Thiorhodovibrio frisius: one gene and its partner. The protein of the gene in region 1 interacts with the protein of each later gene in a pairwise test. Links are inferred from orthologs where the notes say so. Each region holds a gene or a part of one and is shown on either strand. Other genes may lie near its edges.

Region 1 (15,582 bases):
TGTTCCGTGTCACCCGCAACGCCATTGTCGAGCCCGAAGCCGAGGCGGCCAACGATCTGCTGGAGATGATCGAAACCGAGCTGCGCGAGCGCCACTTCGCGCCCATTGTGCGCCTGGAGGTGCAGGCCGGCATGGACCCAGTGCATCGCGGCATGCTAGCGGCGGAACTCGGCCTGAACGAGGCCGAGGATGTCTTTGAGGTCGCCGGCATGATCGCCAAGCGCGATCTATTCGAACTGGCTGGACTCAACCAGCCCGAGTTGCATGACAAGACCCATCGTCCCGGCGATCACCCGCTGCTGGCCAACGACAGGCGCAACATCTTTCATGTGATCCGCGAAAATGGACCACTGCTGCTACAGCACCCCTATGAGTCCTTCTCAACCACGGTGGAGCGGTTTCTGTCGACTGCCGCAAAGGATCCCAAGGTACTGGCGATTAAAATGACGCTGTATCGCACCTCGGCCGGGGCTATTCTGGATGCCTTGATCGCAGCGGCACGCAACGGCAAGCAGGTCGCGGTGCTAGTGGAACTCAAGGCGCGCTTTGATGAAGCGGCCAATATCGGCTGGGCGCGGCGATTGGAGTCCGAGGGGATTCACGTCACCTATGGCGTGATGGGATTAAAAACCCACAGCAAGCTGATTTTTGTGGTGCGACGGGATTACGCTCAGCTGCGCCGTTATTATCACATCGGCACGGGCAATTATCATTCCGGCACCGCCAAGCTCTATACCGATCTTGGCATGCTCGGCTGCGACGAGGACATTGCCCAGGATCTGACCGAGCTGTTCAATTACCTGACCGGCTACTCCCCACCGCCGAGTTATCGCAAAATTCTGGCCGCGCCCTACACCCTCAAGCCGGGCATTCTGAGCCGCATTCAACGCGAGATCGAGCATCATCAGCGCGACGGTGGCGGCCTAATCCAGATGAAAATGAACGCGCTTGAGGATCCGGATATTACCCGCGCGCTCTACAAGGCCAGCCGTGCCGGAGTGAAGGTGGACCTCATTGTGCGCGACACCTGCCGCTATCGGCCCGGCGTGCCGGGTCTGTCCGAAACCGGCCGGGTGGTCAGCATTGTCGGGCGCTTTCTGGAGCATGCGCGGATTCTGTACTTCCGCAACGGTGGTGAGGAGGAGTATTACTTCGGCTCGGCCGACATGATGCGGCGCAATCTGGAGTCCCGGGTGGAAGTCCATGCCCCGGTCGAGAGCCCGGAGCTACGCCAGGAACTGCGGCTGATTCTCGACGTGCAGCTCGCCGACACCCGCTCGGCCTGGGACATGCAGCCCGATGGGACCTATGTGCAGCGCCAGCCGGCCGATGAAAACACCAAGGGCGCGCAGGAGTTGCTAATTCAGGTTGCCGAAAAGCGCCTAGCCGCAGCAGCTAAGCACAAGGAGAAAAACTTGCGCTCGCGGCTGCTGAGCCATTTCGAGCGCCGGCTGGCGGCGAATCAGGGATGACGCGCCCGTGAGGACCTACCAGCAATGACCTACCGGTGATAACGCGCCGGGGCTGATCGAATCAGACTCGGTTGAAATCGGCCGGCGCTCCCCGCGCTGCCGGTTCCGATCACGCCGGATATCCGGTCACACCAGAGACCTCATCACACCAGATCTTGTCACCCAAACTTCTTATCACCCAAACTTAGGCCGCTTCCGCAGCGTGCTCTTCAAGTTTGCGGATCAGCGGATACAGGTGCTCGGTCTCGCGCTGGATGCGATCGAGCACCAGGCCGAACATCTGCTGGGTCTCGCTCAGAAAATGCTGATGGTCGCGAATTTGCAGGCGCCGCTGCGGCTCTGAGCACCATTCTTTGAGGTACTGGTTGAAAATCCGCTTGATTTCCGTCGAGCCGGACAAAAACCGGTTCGCGGTGTTTTTCACCGCCTGATCCGGGTAGGAAATCAAACGGCCGCAGATTTCCCGATCAACCAGCTCGATGTGCTCCTTAACCTTTGTCGAGTATTCAAAAAACACATCACAGGCGGTTTCTGTATCGCACATTTCACGATTTTGCACCAGATACAGAAAGATATTGGACAGTTCCGTGATTTTATGGTTTTGCGCGTGTAGCTGAGAGAAGACGATCATCGCTGAATCCTCCGGCGACTTGGTGGCAGTGCTGTCGACTTTTCACAGGTTTTGGGCAGTGGTGGCCAAAAACCAGGAAGTCGGCTTTTTTTTAGTTTATACCGAACCCCCTATGAGATTCAGCTCGTTCTGGGTCGGGAACACATTCCCCAACAGATTCGACGCGAAAATGAAGCCCATCCTTGACCCTAATTCTGACACAGATTGCTCCGTCCGAACAGCCGTGAAAATCCCAAGTTGACAGCTGTGGATTAAGCATTCACCGCTACTGCTCCTTTGCTCCTTGTGGTCCCAGGCAGATGCCAGGCGGTACCTAAGCTTTTGGGATAGACATCAGGCGGCATTCGCCCCAGCAGCAGGCGTGACACTGGAGGCAATCATGGCATCAAGCTTCTTGCCTGGCGGCACCATGGGTAGCACATCTTCGGCCTTGTCTATCCACACATCCACCAGCACGCTGCCGTCTTGATTGAGTGCCTCGCGGATACTCTCGCGCATGCCGAGCGGGCCACGAATGCGCTGGGTTTTCAAGCCCGGATACACATGGCTCAGGCCAGTCAGGTTGGGGACTTGCCGCCGACAGGTCTGGTCGATGGTCATGCAGTCAGGCTCGCAATCTTCGTTGCGCGCCAGGCAGGTTTCGTAATGATGGCCGCCGTCCATCATGTCCTCCCACTGGCGCACCATACCGAGAAAGCTGTTGTTAAGCACAAACATCTTCAGCGGAATGCGGTGGGCAACCACGGTGGCCAGCTCCTGGATGTTCATCTGAAAACTACCATCACCGTCGACCAGCACCACGGGCTTGTCCGGATTGGCAAACCAGGCACCAATGGCCGCCGGCAGACCAAAGCCCATAGTGCCTAGCCCACCGGAGCTGATCCACTGGCGCGGACGCTTGAAGCCATAGTATTGCGCCGCCCACATTTGATGTTGACCCACGCCTGTGACCAAGGTTGCATCGCCCTTGGTCAGCTCCGAGAGTGCCTCTATGACCGCCTGGGGCTTGATGTAATCGCCCTGCGCATAAGGCAGGGGCATTTGTTTGCGCCACTCGCCGATGCGGACCATCCAAGCGGAGTGTTGCGCGCGGCGATTGGTACCAAGCGCATGGGCAAAAAACTCATCGAGCGAGGCCACCAGTGCCAGATCAGTCTTGATGGTCTTGTCGATTTCGGAGGGGTCTATGTCCACATGGGCAATGCGCTTGCCGTCGGCAAAACCCTTGACCGCGACCCGATCATCGAAGCGACCGCCGAGCGTGAGGATAAAATCGGCCTCGCGCAGAGCATAGTTGGCCGGAATGCTGCCATGCATACCGGGCATGCCAAGCGCGTGGGGCGCATCCATGGGCACCGCGCCCAGCGCGTTGAAGGTGGTGGTGACCGGGGTATCGAAGCGCTCGACAAACTGGCGCAGCGCCCCGGAAACACCGGCATGAATAATGCCCCCCCCGGCCTTGATCACCGGACGATCAGCGGCGGCAAGGGCATCGAGAATGCGATCAGCGGCGGCGGGATCAAAGGGCAGCGGCTCGCGATGGCGCACACGTGGCGGATTGGGATGATCGAGCAGCGCGATTTGCGCGTCCTTGCAGATATCGACCACCACCGGCCCCGGACGCCCCGAACCAGCCAGCACAAAAGCCTCGCGCAGCGTCCACTCAAGGTCCGCCACCGTCTTGACCAGATAATTGTGCTTGGAGATAGGCCGGGTCATACCCAGGGTATCGACTTCCTGGAAGGCATCGCTACCAATGGCCGAACTCGGCACCTGCCCGGTAATGAAGACTGTGGGCACCGAGTCCTTGTAGGCATCGGCAATAGGGGTGGCCAGGTTGGTCGCGCCCGGACCGGAGGTGGCCAGCGCCACACCAACCCGACCGCCCGCGCGGGCATAGCCTTCGGCGGCATGACCCGCCCCGCCCTCCTGGCGACACAGAATAAAGCGCGGCACCCGCTCGCCGCGACGCATACGTTTGTTCAACTCGACATGCAGCGGGATGACCGCGCCTCCGGTGTGACCGAAAATACAATCAATGCCCAGATCGTTTAGCACATCGAACAGAATGGCCGCACCGCTGCGACGCGTCGGAACCGAAGCAGTCATGAAATACCTTTAAAAAGCTGAATCAAACAAGTGTTCTGTTTTGGGTCGGGTAGCGCTCACAGGGTTCCCGGCATCCCCGCTGGGCATCGCCCCGCCCGAAACAAGTCAAACGTCCATGTCCGCCGAGTACAACCCTGCAAAAAATGTGTGAGTTGTGAGCCTGTGCCGCACGCTGATATATTAAGCGCTTTCGCCCGTTTGGCACAGAATAGACCTTCAGGCGGTCTCGGCGCTGCCGCGCAAGACCGCCTTGTCGTTTCTGTGATGCACAAACGCAGGGCATAGTGAAAGACTAACGAGACTCCCTGACACCACATGGGCCAATCCCTGATGCCGACCTATTCCCCTTTGCCAGTCACTTTCGCTCGCGGCGAAGGTCTCTGGCTGTGGGACACCGAGGGGCGCCGCTATCTGGACGCGATTTCGGGCATCGCCGTCTGCGGGCTCGGGCATGCGCATCCGGGCGTCGCCGCAGCGCTGTGCGAGCAGGCCGGGCGCCTGCTGCATACCTCTAACCTGTATCAAATCGAGGCGCAGCAACAACTCGGTGATCAGCTGACCCGCCTTGCTGGCATGGACCGGGTCTTCTTCGGCAACTCGGGGGCCGAGGCCAACGAGGCGGCGATCAAGCTCGCCCGTTTGCATGCCCATCAGCGCGGCATCAAAGATCCCGTCATTGTCGTGATGGAGTCGAGCTTTCATGGTCGCACCCTGGCCACACTAACGGCCACCGGCAACCGCAAGGCCCAGGCCGGATTCGAGCCTCTGGTGCAGGGCTTCGCGCGCGTACCCTACAATGACCTCGAAGCCATCGATAAGGTCGCCACCAGTCCCGCCAGCATTGTTGCGGTGCTGGTCGAGCCCATCCAGGGCGAGGGCGGCGTCATCCTGCCGACGCCCGACTATCTGCGCGGTCTGCGCGAGCGCTGTGATCGGCACGGCTGGCTGCTGATGCTCGATGAAATCCAGACCGGCATGGGCCGCACTGGCCAGCTGTTTGCCTACCAGCATGCCGGCATCCTGCCCGATGTGATGACCCTGGCCAAGGGGCTGGCCAATGGGGTGCCCATCGGCGCCTGCCTGGCGCGAGGACCAGCGGCCGAGGTTCTGGGCCCTGGCAGTCACGGCTCCACCTTCGGCGGCAATCCGCTCGCCTGCAAGGCGGCCCTGGCGGTCTTGCAAACACTCGAGCAGGAGGCCCTGCCGGAGCAGGCCGCTCGCCAGGGCGCGGCCCTGCTGGAGCAACTGCGCACGACCATTGGCGACCTGCCCGGCGTGCGCGACATTCGCGGGCTTGGCCTGATGATTGGCATCGAGCTTGAACGCGACTGCGCGGAACTCACCCGGCAGGCGCTCGATCAGGGCCTGCTGATCAATGTCACCGCCGGGCGGGTCGTGCGGCTGCTGCCACCGCTGATCATCGACGACGAGCAGATCGGCTTACTCGTCGACGGGCTGGCCACGCTGATTCGCCGTTTTCTCGCCCATCAACCGACTGAGGCTTCGGGGTAGCGCCATGGCACAGCGAAAAGACCGCCCACTGCGGCATTTTCTCACCCTGCTTGATCTCTCCACAGAAGAAGCGCGGGCACTGATTGATCGCGCCTTGGTGCTCAAGCGCCTTCAGCGCGAAGGCACTGCCTATCTGCCGCTGCAACAGCGCACGCTGGCCATGGTGTTTGAAAAATCCTCCACCCGCACCCGGGTCTCTTTTGAGGCTGGCATGGCACAGCTCGGTGGCCACGCGCTTTTCTTGTCCCCGCGCGACACCCAGCTTGGCCGCGGCGAGCCCATCCCCGACAGCGCCCGCGTGCTCTCGCGCATGGTCGATGCAGTCATGATACGCACCTATGCGCAGGACACTATTGAGACCTTCGCGGCCTACTCCCAAGTGCCCGTCATCAATGGCCTGACAGACCGCTTCCATCCCTGCCAGTTGCTTGCCGACATGCTGACCTATCAGGAGCACCGGGGGCCGATTTGCGGGCGGCGCGTCGCCTATATTGGCGATGGCAACAACATGTGTCACTCCTACATCAACGCCGCCCGACTGTTTGACTTTGAGCTGCGCATCGCCTGCCCGCCAGGTTTCGAGCCGGATGACGAGCTGCTCGCCGCCAACGGCGACCGCTGCCATCTCTCGCACGACCCGGCGACAGCCATCACCAACGCCGACCTGGTCGTCACTGACGTCTGGGCGAGCATGGGGCAAGAGGATGAGGAGCGCGAGCGCCGCCAGGCCTTCGCGGGTTTCTGCATCGACCGCGCGCTGCTCACCCAGGCCAATCCAGAGGCGCTGTTCATGCATTGCCTGCCTGCCCATCGCGGTGAAGAAGTCAGCGCAGATGTCATCGACGGGCCCCAATCGGTCGTCTGGGACGAGGCCGAAAATCGCCTGCATGCCCAGAAGGCACTGCTGGAATTTCTTCTGGTCGGTCCGCCACCAGGCCAGGTTTGACTGGAGTCTTAATCAGCCATGTTCAAGCGAGTTGCAAGTTGTCATCCTGCCCCTCATCGCCGCCAATGGGCGCCCAAGCTGATCAGGGCTCTGATCGCCGTGGGGCTCTTGGGAGCAGCCCTGGTCGCCACGGCCGACACTGCCTATGTCACTGATCAGGGCGAATTCAACCTACGCAGTGGCGAGAGTACCAGTCATAAAATCATTCGGGTTCTGCCAAGCGGCGCCTCGGTCCAGGTGTTAAGCAAAGACCGCGAAACAGGCTACTCGCGCGTGCGCACTGAGGATGGGACCACAGGTTTCTTACTCACACGCTATCTCCAGGATGACCCTGCCGCACGGGTTCAGCTCGCGGAAACGCGTGCACGGCTCGATGAGCTACAACAGGAACCCGATCAACTCGCGGCCAAGCTCAGCCGAATCGAAGAAGAGCATCAGGCGCTACAGCAGGAACACCAGACGGTTTCCGAGCGCAATATTGAACTCGAAGAAGCCTTGGCGGTATTTGAGCACACATCAGAGAATATCGTAAACATAAATGAGGAGCGCAACCAGCTACAGAAAGACGTCGCCAAACTCACCCGCACTGTGGGCGAACTTGAGCAGGAAAACCTCGACCTGCGCAGTGGCGACGACCGACGCTGGTTCCTGACCGGAGCCGGCGTCGCCGGCGGCGGTCTGATCATTGGGCTCTTCCTGGCCAGCGCCGGCATCGGACGCCGGCGCAGTGGATCGCGCGACCTGTTTTAGCCGCCAACCCGCGTCACATCTCTGACCGCGCCATGCGCGGCGCTGGTCGTCAATGCCGCATAGGCGCGCAATGCCGTGCTGATGGGGCGTTGGCGTTGCGCCGGCATCCAGGCTCGATCAGCACGTGCCTCCATTTGAGCGCGGCGTTCACCTAACTGCTGCTCCGAGACATCGAGCTGAATGCGTCTGGCCGGGATGTCGATTTCGATCCGATCCCCCTCCTCCACTAGGCCGATGAGGCCTCCTTCGGCTGCTTCTGGTGAAACATGGCCAATCGACAATCCCGAGGTGCCGCCGGAAAAGCGCCCGTCGGTGATGAGCGCACAGAGTTTGCCGAGCCCTTTGGACTTGAGATAGCTGGTGGGATAGAGCATCTCCTGCATCCCCGGGCCGCCTTTCGGTCCTTCGTAACGGATCAGTACGATATCCCCTGCGGTGATGCGGTCGACCAAAATCGCCTGCACGGCATCTTCCTGGCTCTCGAAAACGCGCGCCTGCCCGGTGAACTGCAGAATGGACTCATCGACACCGGCGGTTTTGACAATGCAACCGTCCTCGGCCAAATTGCCATAGAGCACGGCCAGGCCGCCATCACGGCTGTAGGCGGACTCGAGCCGGCGAATGCAGCCCCGATCCCGATCCAAATCCAGCGCCGGCCAGCGTTCGTTCTGGCTAAACGCCTGCTGGGTGGGCACGCCGCCGGGCGCGGCGAGATAACGCTGCACCACGGCCTCGGCATCGGTGCGCATCGGGTCCCACTGATCAAGCGCCCGCGCAAAGGACTCGCTATGCACTGTAGGCACCTCGCGATGGACCAGGCCGGCACGGTCGAGTTCGCCCATGATCCCCATCACTCCGCCGGCACGGTGGACGTCCTCCATGTGATACTGCTGCGTCGCAGGCGCCACTTTGCACAGGTTTGGCACCTTGCGGCTGAGCCGATCGATATCGCTCATCGAAAAAGGCACTCCAGCTTCAAAGGCTGCCGCCAGCAGATGAAGCACGGTGTTGGTTGAACCGCCCATGGCGATATCCAACGACATGGCATTCTCGAACGCCTCGAAGCTCGCAATCGAGCGCGGCAACACGCTGGCATCGTCCTGCTCGTACCAGCGCCGCGCCAGGGACACCACCAGTCGAGCCGCCTCCAGAAACAGATCCCGCCGTGCCTGGTGTGTGGCCAGCAGCGAGCCATTGCCGGGCAGACTCAGACCCAAAGCCTCGGTTAGGCAGTTCATCGAGTTGGCCGTAAACATGCCCGAACAGGACCCGCAGGTCGGGCAGGCGGAGCGCTCATACTCGGCCACCTCGGCATCGGATCTGTTGGAATCGGCTGCCGCGACCATGGCATCGACCAGATCAAGATGCTGCTCGTTCTCGCCACGAATCACCTTGCCCGCCTCCATCGGACCGCCAGAGACGAACACCGTCGGGATGTTCAACCGCAGGGCCGCCATCAGCATGCCAGGGGTGATTTTGTCGCAGTTTGAGATGCACACCAGCGCATCAGCACAATGCGCATTGACCATATATTCAACCGAGTCGGCAATCAGATCGCGCGACGGCAACGAATAGAGCATGCCGCCATGCCCCATGGCGATGCCGTCATCAACGGCGATGGTATTGAACTCCTTGGCCACGCCTCCGGCCCGTTCAATCTCCGCAGCAACCAATTGCCCCATGTCCTTTAGGTGCACATGACCTGGGACAAATTGGGTAAAAGAATTGGCCACTGCAATAATTGGTTTGTCGAAATCACCGTCTTTCATGCCAGTGGCGCGCCAAAGCGCGCGGGCACCGGCCATGTTGCGACCATGAGTGGTTGTTCGAGAGCGATAGTCAGGCATCAGTATGTCCAGAAGTAGAAATAGCGAAAAAGGTCTGCCTGCTTAGCGACAGGCGGCAAGGACGCTCGCGATGATGCGGTCCTGATCCTGCTCCCCAAGGTAAGGGTGCATTGGCAGGCTCAAAACGCGGCGCGAGACTCTGCGCGATACCGAGAGATCCTGGGTCACCGGGTAACTCGCGAACGCCGGCTGCTCGTTGAGCGGAATCGGGTAATGCACGGCGGTTGGAATCCCTTGGGCGCTCAGCGTCTCAATCACCGCATCCCGGTCATCGACTTGCAGGGTATATTGCGCATACACCGACCGCTGATCCTCAGGAACAAAAGGAACCAGCAGCCCCTGTTCAGCATCACGGCTCGACGCAGCGCCTCCCGCGATCAGGCCCTGGGTATAGCGCTGTCCAATGGCTGTGCGACGTTCGACCTCCTCGCCAAAGCCATCAAGCTTGGCCAGAAGAATCGCCGCCTGCATGGTATCGAGTCGGCCATTCAACCCCAGCCGTGCATGATGGTAGCGCCGATCTTGCCCGTGATTGCGTATCTCGCGCAAGACGCTGGCTAGCTCGGCGTCGTCGGTAAAACAAGCCCCGCCATCGCCATAACAACCCAAGGGCTTGGAGGGAAAGAAAGAGGTACAGCCAATCTCGCTCAAGCCGCAGGAAAGCCGTCCGCGACTGGCGGCACCAAAACTCTGGGCACCGTCCTCAATCACCGCTACTCCCGCATCGCGCGCAATGCCGCGCACCTCATCAACCGCAAAGCATTGGCCATAAAGCGACACCGGCATAATGGCGCGGGTGCGCTCGCTGATCGCCGCCGTGATCGCCCCTGGGGCAATGTTATAGGACACCGGATCAATATCGACAAACACCGGAACCGCGCCAAGGAGCGCAATGGTCTCGGCCGTCGCCACGAAAGTAAATGGCGTGGTGATGACCTCATCCCCAGGCCCAATGCCCAGCGCCATCATGGCCGCAAGCAATGCATCGGTTCCACTTGATACCGATACGCAATGCGCAACGCCAACAAAGTCCGCAAGCCGCTGTTCCAGCTCCAGCACTTCTGGCCCCATCACGAACTGACCATGCTCGAGCACTCGCTGAATTCCGCGATTGATCGGCTCATGAAGGCGTTCGTACTGGGTTTTGAGGTCAACAAAATTCATCGTTTATACAGCCTCGGCAAACAGAAAAACTCGCATTGTTTTAGCAGATCAGTCACCTGTGGTGGCAGCTGGCAAAGGCTCACGCCAAGGTGCCCCTCTTGCTTCGCTCAAACACCGCCAAAGACTCAACATGGGCCGTGTGCGGAAACATATCCATCACACCGGCAGCCTCAAGGCGAAAGCCATGATTGGCCACCAGATAACCAGCGTCGCGCGCGAGGGTTCCAGGATAGCAGGACACATAGACCAGGCGCCGGATGCCGGTTGCTGCCAGCGCGTCGAGCACCTGCAAGGCGCCGCTGCGGGGCGGATCGATGAGTGCTAGGTCGAAGGATTGCCGCGACCAGTCCCAAGGCCCAGCCGCGTCCTGATCCGGCGTTTCGCTATAAAGATCAGCGCGCTCAAAGCGCACGCGGCTGTCATCGAGCCCATTGCGCCCGGCATTGGCGCGCGCGCGCTCGACCAAGCCGGCATCGCCCTCAACCCCGAGAACCAAGCCGGCACGGCGGGCGATGGGCAGGGTGAAATTGCCAAGGCCGCAGAACAGATCCAGTACCCGATCACCGGGGCCAGGGTCGAGTTGTTCGAGCGCGCGCGCAACCAACAGGCGGTTCAGTTCCAGATTGACCTGGGTGAAGTCGTTGGGCTCGAACGCCAGGGTGACATCCTGCGCCGGCAAGGCATAGCTCAACTCCGCCTGCTGCCCGGGCAGGGGCGCAACCGTCTCGATGCCGCCAGGCTGGAGATAGACATGCAAACCAGTGCGGGCGGCGAAGGCTTGCAGCAGGTCGATATCGCCCGGCGTCGGTGGCTCGAGCACGCGAAAGATCAGCACCACCGGGCCGTCGCCCTGGGCCATTTCGATCTGCGCGATCCGCTCGCGGATGCTTAAGCTCCCGATCAGCTCGGCGAGTTCGGTCAGGCGCTCGCCGACCGCCGGGTGCAACACCTCGCAGCGCGCGAGATCGGCGACGAAGGACGAGCGCCGTTCGCGAAAGCCGACCAGCACCCGGCCCTTTTTGGCGACATAGCGCACGCCAAGCCGCGCCTTGCGCCGGTAGCCCCAATGCTCGGCCACCAGCTGCGGCAGCCAAGTCTCGGGCCGCACCTTACCGATGCGCTCCAGGGCTGCGGCGAGAACCTCCTGCTTCATGCCGATCTGCGCGGCCGGATCGAGATGCTGCAGGGCGCAGCCGCCGCAAAGCCCGAAGTGGGCGCAGCGCGGAGTGACGCGGTCTGGCGATGCGCTGAGCACCTCGACCACCTCGCCCTCGTCATGGCGCCGTTGCCGGCGCGTTAGCCGAAAGCGCACCCGCTCACCGGCCAGGGCGCCCTGCACAAACACGGCCTTGCCGTCGACATGGGCGACACCGCGACCGTCGTGACTCAGGTCGCCAATCTCGGCCTCAATGGGCTCCTGGGGAAGCGGTTTTTTCTTGCTCAAATGTGGCTCTCTTTGATGGCCCGCGCGCTCAGAATCGGCGCGTCTCAGGCTGGAAACACGCCGGTGGAGAGGTAGCGATCGCCCCGGTCGCAGACAATCACAACAATCACGGCGCCTTCCTGCTCGCGCGATAGCCGCAGCGCCGCAGCAACGGCGCCGCCGGAGGAAATGCCGGCAAAGATGCCCTCCTCCGCCGCCAGTCGGCGGGTGGTTTCCTCGGCCTCAAGCTGGCTGATGTCGATGATGCGATCCACGCGCTTGGGGTCATAGATCTTGGGCAAGTATTCTGTCGGCCAGCGGCGGATGCCGGGGATACTGGAGCCCTCTTCCGGCTGCACCCCAACGATCTGCACACTTGCGCTGCACTGCTTGAGGTAGCGGCTCACCCCCATGATGGTGCCCGTGGTGCCCATGGCACTGACGAAGTGGGTCAGTTTCCCCTGGGTATCGCGCCAGATTTCTGGGCCTGTAGTCTCGAAGTGGGCTTCCGGATTGTCCGAATTGGAGAACTGATCCAAACGCACGCCCTCCCCCTTGGCCTCCAGCTCGCGTGCCAGATCGATCGCCGCCTCCATGCTGCCATCCTTTGGCGTCAGGCGAATCTCGGCACCAAAGGCGGCCATAGACTGGCGCCGCTCGACGCTCATGTTTTCCGGCATAACCAACAGCATGCGATACCCCTTGATAGCCGCCGCCATGGCCAGCGCAATGCCAGTATTGCCACTAGTGGCTTCAATCAAGGTATCACCGGGCTTGATGGCACCGCGCTGCTCGGCACGCTGAATCATACTGAGCGCCGCGCGGTCCTTCACCGAGCCGGCCGGATTCTGGCCCTCAAGCTTGGCGAGAATGGTGTTGCTGGTCTCACCCGGCAGCCGTTGCAGCGCTACCTGCGGGGTGTTCCCGATGAGGGATTCGATGGTTGAGTAGTTCATAAAGTTTAAAAGACGCGCCAGGCGGAAAACAAATCGATCAAAAAAGCGCGGAAAACAACGTCAAGCCGCTTCCCGCGCCTCACACAACTCATAAAGCCGCATCGGCGAAAGCTCCAATCCATTCGGCCAACCCAGGGCTCCGGCGTCGATCAAAAATCGCTGAAGGTAAGACTCGGAGTGCAGTTCATCGAGCAAGGGGCCGCTGCGCGCAGCCAGATAAGCACCAACATCAAAGACGCCAAGATGCCCATCGGAAAACAGCAGCTCCAATCGACAATGGCCGAGATATCGCGCTTCAAGCAGTTTAATCACGATCTGCCCCTGAATAGGTTGAAGAGGCTCGAACCGCTGCGCGCGGTTCCAGTTATGCATCAATTCGTCCTGGTGCACCTGACACCATTCCGCCACAATCGCCGCGACTTTGCGCGGCAAACCCCCTTGACTGATGCGACCTGTGCGAATGTCGACCAATGCCTCGAATCCCTGGTATTCAACATGGATATGAGGCGGCGGATGGTCGTCATGCCACATCCGGATCACAATACCGAAGAAAACTGAAATCAGTGGCATACCAGGCTCTTCGGGTCGTGCACCACCAAAAAACTCAAGTGTCCTCCGACTGCGAAAACGCAGGCAATAAACCAATCGCCTGCTACAACACCTTCGACACCTGCTTGACACTGGGGTCAAGCCGGTCGCTTTCGATACCAAAACCGAGCGATTTGACCAGCGCCAGCATGCGGGTATTGGCCGAAAGCACCTCGCCGTCCATGATGCGCAGGCCTTTGGCACGGGCATTGGCCATCAGCGAGCGCATCAGGCGCGCGCCAATGCCGCGATTGCGCCAGGCGTCGGACACCACAATCGCGAACTCGCAGGTGTCGCCGCCGGGGCGCGACATGTAGCGGGCCACGCCAACCTCGACTTCCTGCCCCTGGTCCACCACCACGCCGATCAGCGCCATCTCGCGATCGTAGTCAATCTGGGTAAAGCGCACCAGCATCTCCGGCGTCAGCTCTTTGATCGCCTGCATAAAGCGGAAATACTTGGTCTGCTCCGACAGCCCGCGCACAAAATCCTGCTCCATCTGTGCGTCCTCGGGCCGGATCGGGCGGATGGTAAGATCCGCCCCGTCCGGCAAGGGCACCCGCTCGATCAAATGCTGCGGATAGGGGTGAATCGCCATGTGACCATACACCGGCATCTGCGGCGGGCGATAGGCGACCTGAATGCGCGCGTCCACCGCGATCACGTCAAGATCATTGCCGATCAGCGGGTTAATCTCCAACTCGATCACCTCGGCCAGCTCGCACACCATCTCCGAGACGCGTTGCAGAATGCGCGCGAGTGCCTGGCGGTTCATCGGCGGCATGTTACCGAAAGCACCCATCAGCCGCGCGACCCGGGTGTGTTCGATCATAGTCTGGACAATAAAGGCATTGAGCGGCGGCAGGCCAAGCGCGCGGTCTGCAAGCACATCCGTGTCGGTCCCGCCGGCGCCGAAGCTGATCACCGGGCCGAAAATGGGATCGCGCACTACCCGCACCATCAGCTCGCGCGCGGCGCGGCTCGGGACCATGTGCTCCACCGTCACCCCTTCGATATGCGCTTCGGGACGCAGGCTGCGCGCCCGGTCCGTCAACTCGCCATAGGCGCGACGCACGCTCTGGGCATCGGTCAGATTCAGCCGCACCCCATCGACATCGGACTTGTAGCGGATGTCGGGCGAGTTAATTTTCATCACCACCGGAAAGGACAACGCCTCGGCGGCGATCAGCGCCTCGTTGGGCGAACGGGCAAGGACTGTCTGGGTCGTTGGAATGCGAAAGGCTGCCAGAATCGCCTTGGCCTCGATGGTGCCCAGCGTTTTGCGCCCCTCGGCCATGACGCCCTCAATGATCAGGCGCGCGCCCTCAACATCGGGGGTGAGCTGTTGCGACAGCGGTCCGGGTGACTGCATCAGCAGCTTCTGGTTACGCTGCTGGCGCCCGAGAAAGGACAGCGCCTCAGCGGCAACTTCCGGCAGGTCATAGTGCGGCACGCCATGCTCGGAGAAGAGCCCATGGGCCTCGGCCACCCGGGTCCCGCCCATCCAGCAGGCCAGCACCGGCTTGCGGGTCTTGGCAGCAGCCTCGATCACCTCGCGCGCCACGGCGGTCGGGTCAACGCTGGCCAGTGGCGCCAGAATCGCCAGCACGCCATCGACATTGGTATCGGCAAGACACAGACGCAACGCGGCGCCATAGCGCGCGGCCGGAGCATCGCCGATCACGTCGATCGGGTTGCCGTGCGACCAGTGCTCGGGCAAAAGTTTTTCCAGCTCGGCGCGGGTTTCATCGCTCAGGGTCGCCAGGCTCAGCCCCAGCTCGACTGCACGATCTGCCGCCAGCACGCCCGGCCCGCCGCCATTGGTGACAATGGCCATGCGGTTGCCAGCGATGCGCCGCCCGGCACCAAACACCTGAGCGGCAGCAAAGAGTTGATCAAGCGAATCGACCTGCACCGCACCGCCGCGCTCCATCACCGCGCGAAACACTTCCGACGAACCCACCCAGGCGCCGGTATGTGACTTGACTGCACGCGACCCGGCCGGATGGCGCCCGGTCTTGACCACCACTACCGGTTTGAGCCGCGCTGCCGCGCGCAGCCCGCTCATGAAACGTCGCGCATCGCGGATGCCCTCAACATAGAGCAGAATGCTATGGGTTTGGGAATCGAGTGCCAGATAATCGAGCACATCACCAAAGTCCACATCCGCCGCCGCGCCCAGAG
Region 2 (15,718 bases), 120 kb from region 1 along the record:
CGCCCTGCTGGTGGCCAAGGACCGCGCCGGGCGCAGCGCGGTGATCGCGCGCGCACTGGCAAGGGTAAAGACCCCCATTGCACTGCGCCTCGGCACCCATCTGTCCACCGCCATGGCCGGGCGCTCGCCACCGGAGCGCTGGTTGAGATACAGCCTCATCCGCTGGCTCTACCCGCATCTCGAGGCCATCGTCGCAGTTTCGGCAGGCGTTGCCGATGATGTCGCAACCATTAGCGGCGTGCCCGCCAAGCGCATCCATGTGGTGCGCAACCCGGTCATCACATCGATGCTCGCCGCCCGCGCACGCGCGCCCTGTCATCATCCCTGGCTAGAGCGCGACGACAACGACCGCATCCAACCACCGGTAATCCTGGCCGTCGGGCGCCTACAGCGACAAAAAGACTTCCCGACCCTGATCCGCGCCTTTGCCCAGCTACACCAGCAGCGTGAGTGCCGACTGATCATCCTCGGCGAGGGCGGGAACCGCCCGGGACTGGAGCAACTGGTGGCCGAACGCGGGCTGAACGACGCGGTCAGTCTTCCGGGGTTTGTCGCCAATCCCTACCCCTTTATGGCGCGCGCCAGCCTGTTCGCCCTGTCATCGGCCTGGGAGGGCTCGCCCAATGTGCTGACCGAAGCCCTGGCCCTAGGCACGCCAGCGGTTGCGACCGACTGCCCGAGCGGTCCGGCCGAAATTCTTCAGCGAGGACGTTTCGGCTCTCTGGTGCCGGTGGGCGATGCCGAGGCGCTCGCCACCGCCATGGCGGCGACGCTGGATGCCCCCTTGCCCGCCGACACCCTGCGCGCTGCGGTCAGCGAATACCAGGCCGAGCGCAGCGCCTGTCGCTATCTGGACCTGCTGGGACAGATCGCTCAATCATCCTCGCGACGATAGTCCGCATCGATGTATTCGCGCCGGCTGGTTCTGATCTCTACATCCCCGGCAGCTGGCTGCACGGCAAGGTAGCGGCGGATCAAGGCATGGCGCAGCGCTGGAATCAACAGCAGAAAGCCCAGGGCGTCAGTGACAAAACCCGGCAACAGCAGCGAGAAACCGCACAGCAGCAAAATGGCACCATCGAGCATCTCGAACGCAGGCACCTCGCCCCGGTCGACCATGCTGCGCACCCGCATCAGCACCGACAGGCCCTGCTCGCGCACCAGATACCCGCCAAGGGCTGCGGTGAAAATCGACAGCAGAATGGTCGGCAACGCCCCGATGATGGTGCCGACCTTGAGCAGAAAATACAACTCAATCAGCGGCGTACCGACAAAAATCAACAGAAACCAAAGCACAATAGGAACTCGCAAGGCAGTGGATTGAAGAAAGAAATTATCGCCACCAGAACCAAGATGGATCCGAGCAGCGATCACTGATCGGCGACCTTAGACCGGGCAGCCGGCAAGTGCAATCCCCGCGCCCGCGCAGCGGCGATGCTTTGGTCTAAAATAACCGGCTCAGGCACCCAGATTCATCAAGCCGCCCGAGGGAGTCCGCCCGATGTCAACGCCGCCCTGCATTGCCTACTGCACCTGTCCCGACAGCGACTGCGCCGAGCGTCTCGCCGCCATGCTAGTCAACGAGGGCCTGGCCGCCTGCGTATCACTGCTGCCCGGCGCGAAATCCTGCTACCGCTGGGACGGACAACTGTGCCAGGATGCCGAGGTGCTGATGATGATCAAAACCACGCAGGCGCGCCTGCGCGAACTCGAATCACGCATCCTTAAGGAACACCCCTACGAGGTACCCGAGTTCATTGTCGTGCCTGTTATCGCGGGATCGGATCAGTATTTGAAATGGATTGACACATGCACCCAAAGCTCGTGAAAACCCACCCACAGTCGCACCAGAGCAAATCAGCACTGCCCGCGCGCAGATCAGCGCCACCAGGCTGGCTGAGTCCCTGGCTGCTGCTCGCGGGGCTGATCTGCCTGCTGGGCGGGCCGGCGCGAGCGGACTTCCTGCCCGTTGAGCAGGCCTTCCAGCCCGAGGTCGCGGCCCTGAGCGCGAATGAACTAGTCGTGCGCTGGCAGATCGCACCCGGGTATTACCTCTACCAGAACAAACTGCGTTTTCGCACCGAGACACCCGGAGTCACGCTGGGTCAGCCGCAGCTGCCGCCGGCTGAGGTCAGGCAGGATCAGTTCTTTGGCCAGGTCGACATCTATCGGGATCAGCTTGAAGTGCGGATTCCCGTTGAGCGCGGCGAGAACACCGCTGCCCCCCTGACCCTGCTCGCCCGCTTCCAGGGCTGCGCCGATGCCGGCTTCTGCTATCCGCCACAAGAGGTCGCGCTCGAAGTCGCCCTGCCGGCGATGAGTCCGGTCATGAGTCCGACTGTCAGTCCGGCGACCAGCCCGGACGCCAATAAAGTCGCTGCCTCAAATCTGCGCGCGGCACTCGGCACCAGCACTCGCCAAAGCTTAGGGCTTGACGACGACATTCTTCCTGCCGCAGAAGCCTTCGTTTTTTCCGCCGACATCAAGTCGCCCAACCTGCTCGAGCTGCGCTGGACTATCGCACCCGAGACCTTCATGTACCGCGACATGATCGCGCTTAGGCTGTCCCCTGAGCGGGCCGAAGCTGCGGGCGTGCAACTTGGCAAGCTGAAGCTGCCAGAGGCCGAGATCAAAGCCAACACCGTGCGCCCGGATGGCAGCATCGGCGATGTCGCCATCTACCATGGCCTGGTGACGGGCGAAATTCCGCTGCTGCGCTCTCGCGTCGAAGCAGCCGAGATTGAACTCATCGCGACCTTCCAGGGCTGTGCCGAACGCGGCATCTGCTATCCGCCGGTGACCAAAACCGTCACCCTGGCCCTGCCGCCAACCGATAGACTGGTCGACGCGCAAACCCTGGCTGCCACTCAGCAGGTTGCAGCCGCTGAACCCACAGCAGGCGAGGCGCGAGTATCCGAGCAGGACCAAATTGCCGCACGGCTCGCGAAAGCCGGCATCTTCGGCGCTTTGGCGCTGTTCTTCGGTCTGGGGCTGTTGCTGGCCTTTACCCCCTGCGTCTTCCCGATGATTCCCATTCTCTCCGGCATCATCGCCGGACAGGGTCAGGGCATCACCACCCGACAGGCGTTCATGCTGTCCCTAGCCTATGTGCTGGCGATGGCGCTGACCTACGCCATCGTCGGCGTGATCGCCGGACTCTTTGGCGCCAACTTGCAGGCCGCGTTCCAAAATCCTTGGATACTGACGCTTTTTGCCGGCATTTTCGTCGCCCTGGCGCTGTCCATGTTCGGCTTCTACGAGCTGCAACTGCCAAGCAGCCTGCAAACCCGGCTGACCGAACTCAGTAACCAACAACAGGGCGGCACTCTGATCGGCGCGGCCATCATGGGCGCCCTCTCGGCGCTGATCGTCGGCCCCTGTGTCGCCCCGCCGCTGATGGGTGCGCTGATCTTCATCGGCAAGACCGGCGATGCAGTACTCGGCTTTTTCGCCCTGCTCGGACTCGGGCTCGGCATGGGCGCACCCCTGCTGCTGATCGGCACCTCGGCCGGCAAGCTGCTACCGCGCGCGGGCGCCTGGATGGATGCGGTCAAGGCGGTCTTTGGCGTGCTGCTACTGGCGGTGGCGGTGCTGCTGCTTGAGCGCATTCTACCGGTGGCCATTGCGCTGCTGTTCTGGGGGCTGCTGCTGATTGCCTCGGCGGTTTATCTAGGGGCGCTCGAGCCCCTGCCCGCCCAGGCCAGCGGCTGGCGCAAGCTATGGAAAGGCCTGGGCGTTGCGCTAATGGTCTATGGCGCCCTGATGCTGGTCGGCGCCGCCGCCGGCGGGCGCGATACCCTGCAACCACTGCGCGGGCTAATGCCTGCCGGTGGCGCGCAGAGCAGCGCCCATGCCGAATTCAAGCGCATCAAGACGGTTACCGATCTCGAACGTGAGCTCGCAGCCGCAGCCACCCAGGGCCAGCCTGTGATGCTCGACTTCTACGCCGACTGGTGCGTATCCTGCAAAGAAATGGAGCGCTACACCTTCCCCGAACCCGCGGTCCAAAGCGCCATGGCGGATTTCATCCTGCTCCAGGCCGATGTCACCGCCAACGATGCCGAGGACAGGGCACTGATGCAGGAGCGCTTCGGCATTCCCGGTCCGCCGGCCATGCTGTTTTTTGATACCTCGGGCACAGAGCTGCGCGGTTTCCGCTTGGTCGGCTTCGTGCCGCCGGAGGAGTTCGCCGCCCATCTGCAGGAGATCCAGCCATGAGTGCGCGGTTATGAGTGTATTGAAAGTCCTGTTCGTCACCCTACTGGCCGGCACACTCAGTATCAGCGTGGCGCTCTTCGGTCAGCACTGGATCGACGACCATCCGGATCTCACCTTCGGCAGCCAGCGCGACCGATCAGGCACCGAGGTGCTCCCGGATCTGCGTCTGTCCACTCCCGACGGTCGCTTGGTCAGCAGCCACAATTGGGCTGGTAAAGTGGTGGTGATGCACTTCTGGGCAAGCTGGTGCACCCCCTGTCTGGCGCAGATCGGTCCGCTTGAGCGCCTGCAAGACCGCTATGGACCAGGCTTGCTGCAAGTGGTGAGCATCGCCATCGACACGCCCGAGGACGTCCAAGCCTTCCTCAACGCACGCACGCTCAATTACCAGGTGCTGCTCGGCGGTCAGCCGGAGATAGCGCTTGCCGCCCGCTTTGGCAATCGCACCCAGGCCCTGCCCTTCACTGTGCTTTTCGATCACCGTGGCCGGGCGGTTTTCGCTCAACCAGGGTTGCTGGGCGAAGACCAATTACGGACTGAAGTCAGCGCCCTGCTGCCAGACACAGCCGAGCAGGCCGCCGATTCTGGTACAACGGATTCCGGCACAACCCTTCCGGGGGCAGCAGCGGCAGGGCTGTAACATGCAAGGGCACCGCCCGGCGCGGATTTTTGTAAATCGGCGCACTTTCCTTTACCCTTGTCACATTCGAGTCAAACGGCTATTTTTGCGACCGTTGCCGCCCGTTAGGCACAGTTACCGGCGTGTAGGCTCAGATTTCTCGCACTGATCGGCCGGTTCACCGGTCAAGGAACTCAGCACAGCCTATGTCGGCCATTCTCTGCCTGAACGGCCCCAACCTGAACCTGCTCGGCCAGCGCGAGCCTGGGACCTATGGCCAGATTACACTTGCGCAGATCGAGCAGCGCCTGCGCGACGCAGCCCAACAGGCCGGAGTGGCTTTACTGTTCGCGCAGAGCAATGCCGAGCATGCATTGATCGAGCACATCCACCGAGCACCAGCCGATGATGTGGCCTTTATGATTTTTAATCCGGCGGCTTTCACCCATACCAGCGTCGCGCTGCGAGATGCCATTCTGGCCGTCGGCTTGCCCTTTATTGAGGTGCACTTGTCCAACATTCATGCGCGTGAAGCCTTCCGGGCGCATTCCTATTTTTCTGACATTGCCGCCGGCGTGATCAGCGGCCTGGGCGCCCATGGCTATGAGTTGGCACTGACCGCCGCGATGCATCGCTTAGCCTCTGGCGGCAGCCAGCCATCTGCCCCGGCCGCGCAATGACCACCTAGAACGACCAAATGCCTGACCGAGCACCAAAGCTGCCCTGATCAGCCCCCGATTACTGTGAATCAGACGGATTCATTACCCTGGGTGATCGGGACCATGAAGGTTAGAACGACTTAGAACTACTAAAAACTACTGAGCCAGCCCATCGAGAGACCCAAGCCGCATGGACATCCGTAAGGTCAAAAAGCTTATCGAGTTACTCGAAGAATCGAACGTCGCTGAAATCGAGATTCACGAGGGCGAAGAGTCAGTGCGCATCAGCCGTCAGGGCCATGCCGCGCCAAGTTTCTTCATGCCCGCAGGTGCGCCGCCTCCCGCTGCCCCGAGCAGCCCGCCAGCACCCATACCTGCAACTGCGGAGACGCCCGCCGCCGAAAGCGAAATCGAAGACGGCACCCTGGTGCGCTCGCCCATGGTCGGCACTTTTTATCGCTCGCCCTCCCCCGGCACCAAGCCCTTTGTCGAGGAAGGCTCCGAGGTCAAGCTTGGCGATACCCTGTGCATCATCGAGGCGATGAAAATCCTCAACCAGATTGAGGCGGACATCGCCGGTCGCGTCAAGCGCATCCTGGTCGAAAATGGCCAGCCCGTGGAATACAACCAGCCACTCTTTATCATCACATGATCGAGAAGGTCCTTATCGCCAACCGCGGCGAGATTGCGCTGCGCATTCAGCGCGCCTGTCGCGAGCTTGGCATTAAAACCGTGGCGGTGCATTCCGATGCCGACCGCGATCTTAAACACGTCCTGCTCGCCGATGAATCCGTCTGCATCGGCCCGGCCCCGTCGCGCGACAGCTATCTGCATATCCCGTCCATTATCAGCGCAGCTGAGGTGACAGATACTGTCGCCATTCACCCCGGCTATGGTTTTCTGTCCGAGAACGCCGACTTTGCCGAACGCGTCGAGCGCAGCGGCTTTGTGTTTATCGGCCCCAAGCCAGAAACGATCCGCCTGATGGGCGATAAGGTCTCGGCCATCAAGGCGATGCAAGCCGCTGGGGTACCCTGCGTGCCGGGCTCCGACGGCCCACTCGGCGACGACCCCAATCGGCTGCTGGAGCTAGCCCATAACATCGGCTATCCGGTCATCATCAAGGCCGCTGGCGGCGGCGGTGGGCGCGGCATGCGTGTGGTGCATTCGGATGCCGCGCTGCTCAATGCCGTCTCCCTGACCAAGGCCGAGGCCGGGGCAGCCTTCGGCAACGACGTGGTCTACATGGAGAAGTACCTCGAGAACCCGCGCCACGTCGAGTTCCAGATGCTGGCCGACAACCACGGCCATGCTGTTCACTTGGGCGAGCGCGACTGCTCCATGCAGCGCCGTCACCAAAAGGTGGTCGAAGAAGCCCCGGCACCCGGCATCACCGCCGAACAGCGCCAGCGCATTGGTGATCGCTGCGCCGAGGCCTGCGTGCGCATTGGCTATCGCGGCCTTGGCACCTTCGAGTTTTTGTATCAGGACGGCGAGTTCTATTTCATCGAAATGAACACCCGCGTTCAGGTCGAACATCCAGTCACCGAGATGGTGACTGGCATTGATATCGTCAAAGCGCAGATCCTGGTCGCTTCCGGCGAGCCACTGCAATTCAAGCAGGACGACATCGAACTGCGCGGTCATGCCATCGAGTGCCGCATCAATGCCGAGCATCCGGAGACCTTCATGCCTAGCCCTGGGCGCATTGAGGACTTTCACGCCCCCGGTGGCCCCGGCATTCGCATGGATACCCATATTTACTCAGGCTACGTGGTGCCGCCCTACTACGACTCCATGATCGGCAAACTGATCGCCCATGGCGAGAATCGCGACTGCGCCATCGCGCGCATGAACAACGCGCTGCGCGAGACAGTGATCGAGGGCATTCAAACCAACATCCCGCTGCATCGCCAGATCATGAAAGACGCCGCCTTCCAGGCCGGCGGCGCCAATATTCATTATCTGGAGAAAAAGCTCGGGCTTTGAGCCACAAGCGCCCCAAACCGCCAGCTCCCTGAATCCATCATGCCCTGGTTGCAACTCGCCCTGATCAGCGCCCGCGAGCAGGTTCCGCTGATCGAAGCCGTGCTTGAGAATGCCGGCGCCCTGGCGGTGACCCTGGATGATCCCGAGGATTGCGGCCAGACGCCCACCCAAACCGACCTGAGCCTGCTCGAACCCGCACCGGGCGCCATGCCGCTATGGGCGTTGGTGCGACTCACCGCGCTCTTTGAAGACACGCCCGAGGCAGGCGAGCGCGCGCAGCAATGCGCCGCCCAATTGCAGGACGCACTGGCCGCACCCCCGCACCTGGAGCCCCTTGCCGATCAGGTCTGGGAGCGCGCCTGGCTCGCGCACTGGCAACCGCGTCGCTTCGGGCGCCGGCTGTGGGTTTGCCCGTGCGATCAGGATCCCGCGACCGATGCCGCCGCTGGCATCCAACCCGATGACGTCATTCTCGCGCTCGATCCGGGGCTCGCCTTCGGCACCGGCTCGCACCCCACCACCGCCCTGTGCCTGGAATGGCTGGACGGTCTGGATCTGACCGGCAAGACGCTGATCGACTACGGCTGCGGCTCCGGCATTCTGGCCATTGCCGCGCTCAAGCTTGGCGCGGCCCATGCCATTGCCATTGACCATGACCCACAGGCCCTGATCGCTACTGCGGCTAATGCCGCCAACAATGGCGTGGCCGCGCGCCTGAGCTGTCACAGCCCCGAGGACTTTGCCGCTAAAACCCGCCCCAGGCCGCAAGCGGATGTGCTGGTGGCCAACATTCTCGCCGGCATCCTGATCGAGCTCGCCCCCCAGCTGAGCCGGCTCTGCGCGCCCGGAGCCCAGGTGGCACTCTCCGGCATTCTCGACCCCCAGGTTCCGGCGGTGTGCGCGGCCTATGGCGCACATCTCGTCTTGTCTGAGCCTATCCTGCGCGACCAGTGGGCCCTGCTGAGCGGACATAGCGCCCAGACAGCTTGAAGGGTTCCCGTATCAATACGCAGCGCGACAGCAAGCGCGGACGTGCGGTGCAGTGCTTTGTGATGCAGCACCCAGCGCGCGTCGGCCGCTAGCTCTAAAATCAAACCCAGCCCAGACCCGAGTTCATCCCCGCCCATCCAAGCCGACCCTGCCGAGAACAACATGCCGAGAACAACATGCCGGAATCCGTCCCCATGTCCAGCGTTGCCAATCGGCTGAAATTGCCGCTGCGAATCGGCTCACTCGAACTCCCCTCGCGAGTATTCCTCGCGCCCATGGCCAGCATTACCGACCGGCCCTTCCGCCGCCTGTGTCGAGAATTCGGTGCCGGGCTTGCCTTCTCCGAGATGCTGAGCGCCAACCCGGCGCTGCGCCACACCCGCACCAGCGCTGAGCGCCTGGACCATCAAGGCGAGCCACGTCCCTTCGCGGTACAAATCGCCGGTGCTAACCCCGAGGACATGGCCGACTTTGCCCGCCATGCCGTCGATCAGGGCGCGGACCTGATCGACATCAACCTTGGTTGTCCAGCGAAAAAGGTCTGCCGCCAGGCAGCCGGTTCCGCACTGCTACGCGACGAGCCCCTGGTCGCACGCATCATGGAGCAAGTCGTGCGGGCGGTGAATGTTCCTGTCAGCGTCAAAACGCGCACCGGCTGGTCACCACAAGAAAAGAATCTCGCGCAAATTGCACAAATTGCACAAAACTCCGGAATCGCCATGTTAACAGTGCATGGACGTACGCGCGCTTGTGGTTACAACGGCCAAGCTGAGCATAACAGCTTGTCAGCGCTGCGCGAGCAGATCACCATTCCCCTTGTTGCTAATGGCGACATCGACACGGCAGAAACAGCACATAAAGTGCTTGAACAGACCGGTGCAGATGCTGTTATGATTGGTCGCGCAGCCTTGGGAAAGCCATGGATTTTTGCTCGCATCGAGCGCTTTCTGGCCACCGGCGAGCAGACCGGGCCACCTGACCCAGCAGTAAATCCGGAACGCAATCCGGACCAAATCCGCGACATTCTGCTTTCCCATCTGGCAGCCCTCCATGATTTCTATGGTGAAGCGCGCGGTCTGCGCGTTGCGCGCAAGCACATCATCTGGTACTGCCAGGATCTGCCCGGCTTTAAGCAGGCCAGCGGGGCACTTTTAATGGCCACATCAGCCGCAATCCAGCACCGCTTGGTGCAAAGTTATTTTGCCAATCTGATGACAGGGGAGACTGACACATGAGGATCGACGCGGCTTTAATTGCCGAGCCAGATGCCTGCCAAAATGTCCGTTGCCAGCATCGCCCATCCTTCCCCATCAGCCAGTCGGCAGAAGACAACGGCATCCCCCTGCACGATTGCGTGCGCACGGCCTTGCAATCCTATCTTGCACGCATGGGCGATCATCAGATAGACAACCTGTATCGGTTCGTCCTCGATGAGGTCGAGCGACCACTGATCGAGAGTGTTCTCCATCACGCCAGTGGCAATCAGACGCTTGCCGCCCGCATCCTTGGCGTCAGCCGGGGAACGCTGCGCAAGAAGGTCTCGCAGTATGGGTTGATGTCGGCCAACGACCCCAGCAACGCCTAAGTAGCAACGCCTAAGTAGCATCGCCTAAGCAGCAGCTCCTAAATAGCCCCTCACCTAACCAGCAATCCTGAATCATTGCACCACCACGCCCCAGCTGACCCCATGCAACCCATTCGCCGCGCCCTGATCAGTGTCTCCGACAAATCCGGCCTACCGGAACTCGCCGCCGCCCTCGCCCACCACGGGGTCGAGATCCTTTCCACTGGAGGCACGGCTGCGCTGTTACGCAAAGCGGGCCTCAAAGTCACCGAGGTCGCCGAGCACACCGGCTTTCCCGAAATGATGGACGGGCGCGTCAAGACCCTGCACCCGAAAATTCACGGCGGCATTCTCGGGCGCCGCGGTCAGGATGAGGCGGTAATGCAAGCCCATGGCATCGACCCCATCGATCTGGTGGTGGTCAATCTCTATCCCTTCGAGCAGACAACCGCCGATCCCAACTGCCCGCTTGAGGAGGCGATTGAACAAATCGACATCGGCGGGCCAACCCTGATCCGCGCGGCAGCGAAGAATCATGCCGCAGTCGCAGTGCTGGTTGAGCCGGGCGATTATCCGCGCCTGACCGCCGAGCTTGAGGCGCATCAGGGCAGCATCAGTGCGGCGCTGCGCTTCGATCTCGCGACACGCGCCTTCGAGCACACTGCCCGTTATGACGCGGCCATCGCCAATGAGTTGGGCCGCCGGCTGGAACTGGCAAGCGCCTCGCCCGATGACAAACCCGATGACAAACAGGAACACCCCTTCGCGCGCACCCTGAGCTTTCAGGTGCGCCGCCAGCAAGCCCTGCGTTATGGCGAGAATCCGCATCAGCAGGCGGCCTTTTATGTCGAGCCCAGGATCCAGGACGGCAGCATCGCCAGCGCCCGCCAGCACCAGGGCAAGGAGTTGTCGTACAACAACATCGCCGACACCGACGCGGCACTCGAATGCGTCAAGCAATTCAACGATGTCCCCACCTGCGTGATCGTCAAGCACGCCAACCCCTGCGGCGTGGCCGAGGGCGAGAGCCTGCTGAAAGCCTATGATCGCGCCTTCAGCACCGACCCGGAATCGGCCTTTGGCGGCATTATCGCGTTCAATCAGGAGTTGGACGCCGCCACTGTGAGCGCTGTGGTCGAGCGCCAATTTGTCGAGGTGATGATCGCCCCCAAAATCAGCCCTGAGGCACTGGAAGCGGCCAAGACCAAAAAAAATCTGCGCCTGCTAAGCTGCGGCGACTGGACGGTCGCCGGCCCCACCACCACCCTTGACTTCAAGCGCGTGACCGGCGGGCTGCTTGTGCAGAGCACTGATCGGCTCATCGCCGCCGAACTGCGCCAGGTGAGCGCCCGCGCGCCCACTCAGGCGGAAATGGCTGATCTGCTGTTTAGCTGGCGGGTGGCAAAGTTCGTCAAATCCAACGCCATTGTCTACGCGCGCGCGCGCATGACCATTGGCGTCGGTGCCGGCCAGATGAGCCGGGTGAACTCGGCACGCATTGCGGCCATCAAGGCCGAGCAGGCAGGGCTCGCGGTTAAGGGCGCGGTCATGGCCTCAGATGCGTTCTTTCCTTTCCGCGATGGGCTCGATCAGGCCGCAGAAGTCGGCATCACGGCGGTGATTCAACCCGGCGGCTCGATGCGGGACCAGGAAGTCATAGCCGCCGCTGATGAGCATGGCATCGCGATGATCTTCACCGGCACTCGGCATTTCCGCCATTGATCGCATAACACATTGACTCGCCTCGGCTGAATCGCACCATCGCCGGCCATGAGCATCCACCCCACTGCCATTATCGCCGCCGACGCGGAGATTCACCCGAGCGTCACCATCGGTCCCTATTCCATCATCGAGGCCGGCGTGCAGCTCGGCGAGGGCTGCGTGATCGACAGCCATGTGCTCATTTCCGGTGCGGCCCAACTCGGCCCCGGCAATCGCGTCTGCCACGGCGCCACCCTGGGCACGGAGCCGCAGGATATCGGCTTCAGGCCGGAGCACTCAAAGCCACTCATCATAGGCGCGCATAACCATTTCAAGGAGTGCGTCAATATCAGTCGTGGCATCAAGACCGATGCCGGCACCCGCATTGGCGATCACAACTATCTGATGGCCTTCTCGCACATCGGCCATGACTGCCTGGTTGGCAACCACAACACCCTGGCCAACACCGCCACCCTTGCCGGTCATGTCTCCTTGGGCGATGGTAACTTTCTCGCCGGCCATGTTGCTGTGCATCAGTTTTGCCGCATCGGCGACCTGTGCATGATCGGCGGCATCACCGGCGTTGCACAGGACATCCCGCCTTTCGCACTGGCCAACGGGCAGCGCGCGCGGATTCTTGGGCTCAATACCGTCGGCCTGCGCCGGGCTGGTTTCGACTCCAAGGCGCGCGGGCACATCAAGGCGGTGTATCGGCTGCTGTTCCGCTCCGGCCTGCGCTTGAGCCAGGCCATGGAGGAGGCCGCAGCCGCCTATCCAGGCGCGGAAACCGAGCGCATCCTCGCTTTCATCCGCGCTGGCGACTCAGGCCGCGGCATCGCCGCCTTCGGCGGAGAGCGAAAACCCTAACCTGAAGCAACCGCTTCGTCCTCCGGGCTGGTGACTCACTCTGAGCACCAGCTTGCAGGTTTCCACCAACCCCTAGTCAGTCTTCACTACCCACGATTCCCGAAACACCATGAATCTGCTCATCATCGGCGGCGGCGGGCGCGAACATGCCCTCGCCTGGAAAGTCCGGCAATCGCCCCTAGCCGATCAGGTCTGGGTCGCACCCGGCAATGGCGGCACAGCGCGCGAGCCCGGCATCGAGAATGTCGACATCGACGCCGAGGACATCCCGCGTCTGATCACCTTTGCGCGCGACCATGGCGTCGAGCTGACCATCGTCGGCCCGGAAGCACCTCTGGTGGCCGGCGTGGTCGATGCCTTCGCGGCGGCCGGGCTGCGCTGTTTCGGCCCCACGGCGGCGGCGGCACAGCTCGAAGGTTCAAAGCAGTTCACCAAAGACTTTCTCGCCCGCCATAACATCCCGACGGCCAACTACCAAAGCTTTAGTGATCAGGCGAGTGCGTTTAAATACCTGGAGGCCATCGCCAATGGCGCAGGCAGTCGTTCACCCTTTCCCTTGGTCATCAAAGCCGACGGACTCGCCGCCGGCAAAGGTGTGGTGATCGCCGAGACTCTGGACAGCGCGCGCGCGACCGTTCAGGCCATGCTCAGCGACGGCCAGTTCGGCGCCGCCGGTCAGCGGGTGGTGATTGAGGAGTTTCTCACCGGTGAGGAGGCCAGCTTCATCGCCCTGGTCGATGGCGAAACCATTGTGCCGCTGGCCAGCTCCCAGGACCACAAGGCGCGCGATGACGGTGATCGCGGCCCCAACACCGGCGGCATGGGTGCCTACTCCCCCGCCCCAGTGGTCACCGCCGAGTTGCACGAGCGCATCATGGCCGAGGTGATGCGCCCGAGCGTGCGCGGCCTGGCGGTCGAGGGCTTGTATTACCGGGGCTTTTTATACGCCGGGCTAATGATCGGCGAGGATGGCGTGCCTCGGGTGCTGGAATTCAACTGCCGCTTGGGCGACCCCGAGGCCCAGCCGCTTTTAATGCGCCTGCAAAGCGATCTGGTGCAGCTCTGCCTGGATGCCTGCGACGGACACCTAGACGAGAACCAACTCGCCTGGGACCCGCGCGTCGCTCTGGGCGTGGTGATGGCCGCTGCGGGCTATCCTGATTCGCCACGCAAGGGCGACGAGATTCAGGGACTGGAAACTGCGGATACCGCCGAGTGCAAGGTCTTCCATGCCGGCACCCGAGTGCAAAAGGGAAAAACCCTCACCAGCGGCGGGCGCGTGCTCTGCGTCACCGCGCTTGGCCCTGATATCGCCAAAGCTCAGGAGCTTGCCTATGCTGGTGTCGCGCGCATCCAGTTTCATGGCGGATTCTACCGCCGCGATATCGGCCATCGCGCGCTTGGGCGCTAACGCTCGCTCAAAATCCGCGGGGCCTGATGGGGACATGCAACAAGCCCGGCTCAGTCGCCCACCAAACGCCGATAGAGCGATCTTGGCTCCAGAAAGCTGAATTCATAGCGCCCGAAAGCCAGCAGCCAACCGTCGTGAAGCTCCTTGAACTGCTCGCCGAGCGGCTCGCCATTGAGCCGGGTGCCATTCTTGGAGCCGCAATCGCGCATGAAATACCCTTGCGCGCGAATCTCAATCAGTGCGTGCTTCTTGGAAATGGCCAAGTCAGGAATCACCAGATCATTCCCACTGATGCGCCCAATCGCGAAAATGTTCTCGGCCCGAATGGCATCCGGGGCCTTGATCAGAGGGTAGACGGCATGCTTGAGCACATCGGATAAGGATGCCTCACCAGAAGACGCGGTCATCTGACACACCAGCGTGGCATTCGGGTCGCGCGCTTTTTTGTCCTGCGGATCCACCACCATCCCCTCCCGCACCGACGAGCCCGCCAGCACCGGACGCTTAATGAAACGGGTAAAATCCCTGCTATCGCAGGACTTTGCAAAACGCGCCAGAGATGTCAGATTGACCCGACCAGAGGGCGTCAACAGGGCTTCAATGACTCCGGTCAAATTCGTTCTCCATCGCGACTGGTCTGCGATTCTAGGATATCTTATTGATGCGCCAATAGTCCTCAGCACGCCAGGTCCTGAGCAACCTTCGCGCTTGCGCTCAGACGCTCCGACAGTCAAAGATAGTAGCAGAACCAACTGACAACCGGTGACGCGGCCCTGCCGTGCAGCAGACGCTTGATGGTCAGGGGTGGTCGGGACCATCCGCGTCACCCTGAATCACCCGGATTTAACCACCTGAGGTGGCAGGAAACATGGTCTTCAGAGCAACCATCACGCTCGATTCACGCTAAGCAGGTAACGTTATGTCCAGAAGCAGCTGGTACCTCGAAGGTTATGTCGGCGAATCCAAGCGCCTGAGACGCGTGCATCTGTATCAGTTCCCCTTCCAGGTCGGCCGCCATCAGCAATGCGAGCTGACGCTCGACAGCACCGAAGTCTCCCGCCGCCATGCCGAACTCGACATGGCCGAGGACCAGCTGCTGCTGCGCGACCTTGGCTCGACCAATGGCTCTTTCATCAACCACCAGCGCATCGACAAAGAGCAGGCTCTGCTCGCGGGTGACGTGATTCACTTTGCCGACCAGGAATACCGTCTGATCGAGAAAGCTCCGGACAACGAACACCTGTTCGACCGCACCAATGTGCGCGTTGGCTCCCTGCCGGCGAACCTGCCACGCGGGGCGCGCGAATTTCAGATACTGTTGCTCAAGGGCGCCGTCACCGCGGCCTTTCAGCCCATTGTCGACGCCAATGGAAACCCCTTCGCACACGAGATGCTTGGACGCGGCGCCACGGAGGATCTACCCACCGCACCCTTGCCACTGTTTCAGATTGCCGAAAGCCTGGAACAGGAAGTGCATCTCAGCGAAATGTTTCGCCAAAAAGGCCTGGAGATTGCCCATCGCCAGCATCCCAACGGGCTTTTTTTCTTCAACATCCACCCACGCGAGCTTGCCGATCCGGAGCGCCTGCTGCGCTGCGTCGAGAGCATCCGCACACACTTTCCAGCACTCAGACTTGTGTTTGAGATGCACGAGGCCGCAGTAACCAAACCAGCACTGATCCGACGCATTCGCGATGACC

Evidence for each region.
Region 2: the proteins of cysM (region 1) and accC interact in binary tests that used the Escherichia coli proteins (3 or more experiments, as listed by UniProt). The link is inferred for Thiorhodovibrio frisius from one-to-one orthologs.

Annotation. Positions count from the first base shown.
Region 1 is NZ_CP121471.1:3,956,612-3,972,193, forward strand. The notes cover bases 10,866-13,683. They hold cysM (cysteine synthase CysM), read right to left. Parts: upstream 12,811-13,683; coding sequence 11,920-12,810; downstream 10,866-11,919. Other genes in these bases: rlmD (23S rRNA (uracil(1939)-C(5))-methyltransferase RlmD), read right to left, coding at 10,866-11,875; Thiofri_RS18020 (DUF4160 domain-containing protein), read right to left, coding at 12,871-13,380; Thiofri_RS18025 (bifunctional acetate--CoA ligase family protein/GNAT family N-acetyltransferase), read right to left, coding at 13,463-13,683. In the rest of the region: ppk1 (polyphosphate kinase 1), read left to right, coding at 1-1,472; Thiofri_RS17975 (hypothetical protein), read right to left, coding at 1,657-2,103; ilvB (biosynthetic-type acetolactate synthase large subunit), read right to left, coding at 2,437-4,212; Thiofri_RS17985 (aspartate aminotransferase family protein), read left to right, coding at 4,528-5,724; argF (ornithine carbamoyltransferase), read left to right, coding at 5,729-6,670; Thiofri_RS17995 (TIGR04211 family SH3 domain-containing protein), read left to right, coding at 6,689-7,420; ilvD (dihydroxy-acid dehydratase), read right to left, coding at 7,417-9,267; Thiofri_RS18005 (DegT/DnrJ/EryC1/StrS family aminotransferase), read right to left, coding at 9,310-10,431; more of rlmD, read right to left, coding at 10,511-10,865; more of Thiofri_RS18025, read right to left, coding at 13,684-15,582. UniProt on the Escherichia coli protein: Two cysteine synthase enzymes are found. Both catalyze the same reaction. Cysteine synthase B can also use thiosulfate in place of sulfide to give cysteine thiosulfonate as a product.
Region 2 is NZ_CP121471.1:3,845,735-3,861,452, forward strand. The notes cover bases 5,361-8,314. They hold accC (acetyl-CoA carboxylase biotin carboxylase subunit), read left to right. Parts: upstream 5,361-6,144; coding sequence 6,145-7,485; downstream 7,486-8,314. Other genes in these bases: aroQ (type II 3-dehydroquinate dehydratase), read left to right, coding at 5,361-5,517; accB (acetyl-CoA carboxylase biotin carboxyl carrier protein), read left to right, coding at 5,687-6,148; prmA (50S ribosomal protein L11 methyltransferase), read left to right, coding at 7,525-8,314. In the rest of the region: Thiofri_RS17535 (glycosyltransferase), read left to right, coding at 1-895; Thiofri_RS17540 (FxsA family protein), read right to left, coding at 874-1,296; divalent-cation tolerance protein CutA, read left to right, coding at 1,502-1,828; protein-disulfide reductase DsbD, read left to right, coding at 1,810-4,218; Thiofri_RS17555 (TlpA family protein disulfide reductase), read left to right, coding at 4,229-4,858; more of aroQ, read left to right, coding at 5,044-5,360; more of prmA, read left to right, coding at 8,315-8,475; tRNA dihydrouridine synthase DusB, read left to right, coding at 8,652-9,710; Thiofri_RS17585 (helix-turn-helix domain-containing protein), read left to right, coding at 9,707-10,060; purH (bifunctional phosphoribosylaminoimidazolecarboxamide formyltransferase/IMP cyclohydrolase), read left to right, coding at 10,163-11,761; lpxA (acyl-ACP--UDP-N-acetylglucosamine O-acyltransferase), read left to right, coding at 11,810-12,607; purD (phosphoribosylamine--glycine ligase), read left to right, coding at 12,717-14,018; Thiofri_RS17605 (FHA domain-containing protein), read right to left, coding at 14,069-14,632; Thiofri_RS17610 (EAL domain-containing protein), read left to right, coding at 14,938-15,718. UniProt on the Escherichia coli protein: This protein is a component of the acetyl coenzyme A carboxylase complex; first, biotin carboxylase catalyzes the carboxylation of the carrier protein and then the transcarboxylase transfers the carboxyl group to form malonyl-CoA.